Regions from separate parts of the Streptomyces sp. NPDC014623 genome, predicted to be linked through region 1. Evidence: riboswitches for the same ligand, from Rfam matches in the RefSeq annotation. Region 1 holds a riboswitch; each other region holds the start of a gene.
The links. A riboswitch is a leader RNA that binds a small molecule or an ion and turns the genes downstream of it on or off. The one in region 1 is predicted to bind cobalamin.
Positions count from the first base shown of each region.

Region 1 (2,255 bases):
TACCGCAGGGCGCAGGAGCGCTGGGAAGCCTGTACGGACGCGGGCGGCCGGACGGAGGCGGGGAGGCTCGTCGACGTCGCCAAGGCATGGATCACCTGGCGGGCCCGTGAGGTGATCGTCGAGAGCCGCGAACGCTGCGGCGCGCAGGCGCTGCTGGAGAACAACGGCATGACCGAACTCGTCACGGGCGTGGAAGGAGCCATCACCGCCGAGGGCGACAACATCGCCCTCTGCGTCAAGGTGGCGGCCGACATGCTCCTCGCCGCCGAACCGGGCAGCGAGAGCGCCCCGGACCGGGACCCGGGCACCGGTGACCTGACCGACCCGCGTTTCCTCGGCCGGCTCCTCGCCTCGGTCCAGGACATCTGGTTCGCACGGGCCAGGACCCGCGCCCTGAGGGCGCCCGACAGTGACTCCCTCGGGCGGTGGAACGCGGCCTCGGGCCCCGCCCTGCGCGGCGTCGAGGCCTTCGCGTACCGGCAGGCCGCAGAGGCGTACGCCGAGGCCCGCGCCGCGCTGCCCGAAGGGGCGGCCCGGGACCGGATGGGCGAGCTGGAGCGGCTGTTCGCCGTCGAGTGGGTGGCTCGTAACAGCGGCGATCTGCTGGCCGCCGGACTCCTGAGCGGTGACCAGGTCGACGCCCTGCCGGAGTTTGCCGAGGAACTGATCGCGGCTGTCGCCGCCCACGCCCCGGAACTGGCCGACTCCTTCGCCCTGCCCGAGGAACTGCTCGCCGACTGGCCGATCGCCGGAGCCGGGTACGCGGATGCGTACGACGACTCCCGGGGCCCCTGGAAGACCGGCCCGGAGGCCACCCGATGAGCACGGCGAACAGGGAACGGACGGTGTGCGGGCGCCTGGGCGAGCGCCTGGAGATCCTGGGTCTGCGCACCGTGCTGCTGGCCTACTGGGGCACCGCGTCCGTGTGCGCCCGCCGGTGCGGGAAGCCGCAGACGGGCGGCGGCGAATCGGTTCACCACAAGCGCTGACCCGTCCGACGGCCTGCCGGTACGGAGGAGCGGCCCTCCTCGGTACCGGCAGGCCCCCCAAGGGCGCCGACAGGCCGCGTGATAGCTTGCAGGCGCCAGTCACACTCCACGTGGAGTCAGGGAATCCGGTGAGAATCCGGAGCTGACGCGCAGCGGTGAGGGGGACGGGCGGGGCCACGGCCACTGGGACACCCTCGGGTGCACCGGGAAGGCGCCCCGTCCGGACGAACCCGAGTCCGAAGACCTGCTGGCAACCGTTTCCGTACCGGGAGCGGAACACCGTAGCGGGCTTCGCGCATGAGCCCTGGGACGCCGAGGGAATCCGTGCCGCGCATAACCAGCACCGTACGCCGAACCGCTTTGCTCATCACGGGACTTGTCGTCCTCACGGCCTGCGGCGGTGGCGTGAGCCCCCCCGACGGCGAGACACGGGAGGCCGCAGCCGCCGGGTTCCCCGTGACACTGGAGAACTGCGGCCGCACGGTGACCGTCGACGCGCCACCGCGTCACGCCGTCTCCCTCAACCAGGGATCGACGGAGATCCTGCTCTCCCTGGGCCTCGCCGGCCGGCTCGCCGGAAGCGCGACCTGGACCGACCCCGTGATGAAGGGACTGGAGAAGGACGAAGCGACCGTGCCCCGGATCGCCGAGAACCAGCCCTCCTCGGAGAAGGTCCTCGCCGAGGAACCTGACTTCGTCAGCGCCTCGTTCGAATCCACCCTGGGAAAGGGAGGTGTGGCATCCCGTGACCGGTTCGCGGAACTGGGCGTACCGACGTACCTCTCGCCCGCCGACTGCGTGGGCAAGGACAACCACGGCAGCAGCGACGGCTCCCGCACCGAACCGCTGACCATGGATCCCGTCTACGGCGAGGTACGCGACCTGGCCGAGGTGTTCGGCGTCCCGGAGCGGGGCGAGAAGCTGATCACGAGCCTCGAAGGCCGCATCGACAAGGCGGCGGCGGACATCGACGCGTCCGACGCCACCCTGCTCTACTGGTTCGCCAACGCCGAGGCTCCCTACCTCGCGGGCTGCTGCGGCGCCCCCGGCATCATCACCGAAGCACTCGGCGCGAAGAACGTCTTCGACGACACGCACGAGGAATGGCCGCAGATCAACTGGGAGACGGTCGCCGACCGCGACCCCGACGTGCTGGTCATCGGTGACCTGACCCGCACGTCGCAGACGGCCGAGAGCGCCGAGAAGAAGATCGAGTTCCTGGAGTCCAACCCCGCCACGAAAAATCTGGACGCCGTCCGGCACAAG
Region 1 covers NZ_JBIBZU010000008.1:205,933-208,187, reverse strand. Annotated here, with positions in the region: gene ACF1FZ_RS15780 (acyl-CoA dehydrogenase) at 1-822, shown strand, start outside; gene ACF1FZ_RS15775 (hypothetical protein) at 819-989, shown strand; cobalamin riboswitch at 1,069-1,256, shown strand; gene ACF1FZ_RS15770 (ABC transporter substrate-binding protein) at 1,287-2,255, shown strand, end outside.

Region 2 (2,255 bases), on a different contig from region 1:
TGCCGGCGGCGGCCATGCACGGCATGACCACCACGGTCGCCCCTCGGTGCGCAGGGCGACACGACAGGCGGAATGCAGGTCAGGCGTCGGCAGCTCGGACCTTCCTGGCCGTCAGGCGCTTTCTATGACAGCATTCCTGGCCCTCTGGGCACCGTCCCCCGGGTGGCAGTGCGCGCATGTCGCAGGAGCGATCAGTGTGTCGTTGGAGGAGCCGGAGACACGGAGGCTCATTCCGGCCAGAGCATCACAACGGCCCGGGCATCGCCTTTGCCATGGACCGAACTGTCCGTCGGTGCTGTTGGCAGACGCGCTGAGAAAAGGGAACACTCCTCAGTGTTACCCGAAGTGCCACCTCGCAGGGCACGCACGCTTGCCCACGCACCAGCCGCATCAGGCCAACCGCCCGTGTGCCCCTGTCGCAGAGCTGCGAGCGCCCCTAGGGTGAGACGCGCAGTCGGTTCGCGCCTCCCGTCCATCCACATGTGCGGTAGCGCGACGCAAGAGGGAACCCGGTGGGAATCCGGGACTGTCCCGCAACGGTGAGTGGGAACGAGAGCCATCGCAGCACCGGGCCCGTGCGAGGTCCGAGAAGGCGACGGCTGACAGATGCCCGCCGGGTTTCCGGTGAGCGCGCCCACGAGTCCGGAGACCTGCCAACTGCGCCCGTGCGTCGCACGGGCTGTGCACGGCGACCTCGAGGACTGGGTTGGCGGTACGGACGGTTGCACGGTGCACCATGGCCGCGTCCTCCTCCCTGGTCGGTGTTCATGGCCCGGGACCAGGAGGAGAACGAGTTGCTGACCAGACGCAGCTACGTCGTCCGTGCCGGGAGTCCGGCCATCCACTGCCGGCGCACCCGGGGCGAGCGGTGCTGACTCTTGCCGGGGAGCCCCGCGAGGACCGAAGCAGGGCGCCCGTCACCGTGTCCGGCGTCTGCCATGGGACTCTGGGTGAGCTGTACCAGGGCCCGTTGCGCGCGGGCACCGCACCGGACATCGCCCTGGTCTCCTTTCCTGTGGACCGTCACTCCTGGGTCCACTTCACGCGGGGTACCGGGCCGTCGGATCTGTCGAGTCTCGGGGAGAAGTCGGCGAGGGCGGCGCGTCTCTTCCTGGACCATTTCGAGCTCACCCTGCCGACGGGCCTCTGGAGCACCCACTCCGACCTTCGGGTGGGTGTGGGAATGGCCAGTTCGACCGCGGACATCGTCGCGACTCTGCGCTGCCTGTTCCGTCTCTTCTCCGTGCCCTACGACGAACAAGTGGTCCTCGGCATTCTCGCTGCGATCGAGCGGGCCGACAGCGTCTTCCTCGACGAGTTCGCCCTCCACTTGAGCGGCAGGCACCGGGTGGTCCGGCGCCTGGGCACCGCGTTCGGCTTCCACACCGCGTTCGTCACGGAACCCGGCACGGTGGACACCGCCGCCGTCACCACCTCGCTGCTGGAGCACTACCGGCGGCGAGGCGAGGAGTACGAGCGGTGTTTGGCCGATCTCCTCAAGGGTTTCGGCTCCGGTGATCCGGCCGCCGTCGCCCGGGCGGCGACGACCAGCGCCGCGTTGTCCCAGGAGGTTCTCCCCAAGGTCCACTTCCATGAGTTGCTCTCCCACCGGGAGCGGTTCGGTGCGGACGGGATCTTCGTCGCTCACACCGGCTGCCTGATCGGATATCTCTTCCCCCGGCGCCTGGGTGCGCACCGCAAGTCCGACCTGTCCGCCTTTTTCCGTTCACTCGGCTACCAGTGCTCATTCGTCCAAGGAGGATACGGATGATCCACCCCCATATCGCCGACGCCCTCAAGGCCCCCGACCTCGTCAGGCTCACCGACACGGTGGTCCTGATCCGCTTCGAGTCGATGAAGATCTACTCCGCGCTGGCGGCCGTCGGTCATCTCCTCGATCGTGGCACGGTCCGCCCCGGACAGACCCTGATCGACAGCTCCAGCGGTATCTACGCCTACGCCCTCGCGTTGGCCTGCCACCGGTACGGCCTGCGATGCCACATCGTGGCGTCCACCACCGTGGACGTCACCACGCTCGCCCAGCTGGAGATTCTCGGCGCCACCGTGGAGCAAGTCAGGCCATCGCGAAATCTCAAGCTCGACCAGGAACTACGGGTACGCAGGGTGAAGGAGATCCTCGCCGAGCATCCCGACACCCACTGGATGCGCCAGTACCACGACGACATCCATTACCTCGGCTATCACGGCGTCGCCGACCGGATAGCGGCGGCCTTCCCCGGCCGGCCGCTGACCGT
Region 2 covers NZ_JBIBZU010000019.1:109,648-111,902, reverse strand. Annotated here, with positions in the region: cobalamin riboswitch at 439-673, shown strand; gene ACF1FZ_RS27125 (hypothetical protein) at 869-1,771, shown strand; gene ACF1FZ_RS27120 (cysteine synthase family protein) at 1,768-2,255, shown strand, end outside.
Region 2: it holds a riboswitch for cobalamin, as region 1 does, so the genes downstream of both, ACF1FZ_RS27125 (hypothetical protein) here and ACF1FZ_RS15770 (ABC transporter substrate-binding protein) in region 1, are expected to answer to the same signal.

Region 3 (2,255 bases), on a different contig from region 1:
CGAGCGCGGCCTGGAGGGCGAACAGCGCCGACTCGATCTCACCGGACGGCGGTTCGTACAGCGGGGAGAACCAGGGCTCGTAGCCGGGATCGATCTCGGTGATCGCTGTCTCGGCCTGGGCGTCGGCGCCCGCGAACGGCTCTTCCTTGCCGTCGCCGAGGCCGAGGGCCAGTGGCAGGACGGCCAGTGCGGCCACGACGAGCAGCAGAAGAGCGTTGATCTTCGTGTTCCTGGTCATCGCGCCACCGCCTCGGTCCTGTCCGTCCCCGTCCGGGTCCGCCGGCCGGAGAGGAACACGCCGAGCCGGGTCAGATCCCCCTTGCTGGACTGCACGAGGAGACGCATCACCAGCACGGTCAGAAGACCTTCGCTCACCGCGAGCGGAATCTGGGTGAGAGCGAAGATGGAGCCGAACTTGCCGAGCGCCCCGATGAACCCGCTGCCCGGGTCGGGGAAGGCCAGCGCAAGCTGCACACTGGTGACGCAGTAGGTGGACAGGTCGGCGACGAACGCGCCGAAGAAGACCGCCACCATCAGCGGCACCTCGAACCGGCGCAGCAGCTTGTAGACCGCGTACCCCGCCCAGGGCCCGACGACCGCCATGGAGAAGACGTTCGCTCCGAGCGTGGTCAGGCCGCCGTGGGCGAGCAGCAGTGCCTGGAACAGCAAGGTGATGGTCCCCAGGACCGCCATGATCGGGGGGCGGAACAGGATCGCTCCCAGGCCTGTGCCCGTCGGGTGTGAGCAACTCCCCGTCACAGAGGGGAGCTTCAAGGCGGAAAGGACGAACGTGAAGGCCCCGGAAGCGCCCAGGAGCAACGTGCTCTCCGGGTTCTCCCTGACTTCACGCGTCAGTGACCGGACTCCGTGGAAAACGAACGGCGCGGACGCGACTCCCCAGGCGATCGCGTGCGCCGGAGGCAGAAAACCCTCGGCTATGTGCATGGCTCAGCAGACCCTCTCCAGCACCTCGTGGATGGTTGAAGTGCCTTGACCGGTCTCCTGGCTCACGGGTACCACCGCCCGAACTCCGCCTTCCCGGGTCACAAGGACCCAGTGGCTGCCCGCGAGGGCCGGAGCCGGACTTCCCGATCACAGTGGCGAGGGCCGCACCGGCATCACACCGGATTTCCCGTACACCAAGGCGTGGTGACAGTAGTGGCAGGTGGAGGCGTATGACAAGCAGGCCCCGCCGCAGAGGCCGCGGCCGGCGCAGGGGGCGCCGTGGGCCACCCGGCACAGGGCTTCGCGCTCCACGCCGCCGCCGGGGCGAGCCGGGCCCGGAGCACGCGGAAGAGGCCGGCGGCGCGCACGCCGGTGAGGTCCTCGACGGAGCGGAGGCTGTCGCAGGGGGGCGTCCAGGACCGAGTCCGCCTCCGCGGCGCGCGGGGCGAAGGCGGCCAGGCCGAAGACGCGGAAACCCGGCAGGTGTCCGGCGTCGTTCCGGTCGCGCGTCCACTGTTCGGTGACGCCGCACTCGTCATCCGTGATCATCACGATGTCAGCCCGTGGACGGGCGGTGGCGTCGAACTCCTTCTCCAGCAGCTCGCCGGCTGTGGGCGGAGGCGTCTGACAGCTGGTGCCGCCGCCGAGGAAGGTCTCCGCGAAGTCGAGGATCCGGATGATACCGGCCGGGAAGCGGAAGCCCCGTACCTTGTCGGCGGAGGAGCACAGGATGCCGACGAAATCGCGCCTGGCGTGGCGGGGCGGGGCGGGAAAACATACGCGAGCGCCCCTCGGCCGCACGGCCGAGGGCAGGCGCCGGCCGGGGCGGGGCACGAACCGGGTGTGCGGCCGCCGGAGCCCTGCCCTCCGCCCGGCACGCCTCCCCGGTCCCGACGCACCGGAGACCCTGCTGTCCGTGTGCGACGCCGGACCGCTCACCCCGTGACGGCCAGTCGGATCCTTTTGACGCGGCGGATGGCGGACGGCGGGTTGCTTTTCCTGTTTGTGGCGTCATTCGGGGGAACACTCGGTCGACGTGCCCCCGACGGAGAAGGAGTGCAGGCCATGACCGATACCGAGAGTGCGCGGCCCGATGAGAACGCCGGACAGCCGGTGCTGACCAACCGGCAGGGACATCAGGTCTACGACAACCAGAACCAGCGCACGGTCGGTGCCCGAGGTCCCGCGACCCTGGAGAACTACCAGTTCCTGGAGAAGATCAGCCACTTCGACCGGGAGCGCATCCCGGAGCGCGTCGTGCACGCGCGCGGAGTGACCACGTACGGCTTCTTCGAGGCGTACGGCAAGTG
Region 3 covers NZ_JBIBZU010000019.1:11,997-14,251, forward strand. Annotated here, with positions in the region: gene ACF1FZ_RS26825 (energy-coupling factor ABC transporter substrate-binding protein) at 1-238, opposite strand, end outside; gene ACF1FZ_RS26830 (energy-coupling factor ABC transporter permease) at 235-945, opposite strand; cobalamin riboswitch at 975-1,159, opposite strand; partial or broken gene ACF1FZ_RS26835 (hypothetical protein) at 1,284-1,707, opposite strand; gene ACF1FZ_RS26840 (catalase) at 2,011-2,255, shown strand, end outside.
Region 3: it holds a riboswitch for cobalamin, as region 1 does, so the genes downstream of both, ACF1FZ_RS26830 (energy-coupling factor ABC transporter permease) here and ACF1FZ_RS15770 (ABC transporter substrate-binding protein) in region 1, are expected to answer to the same signal.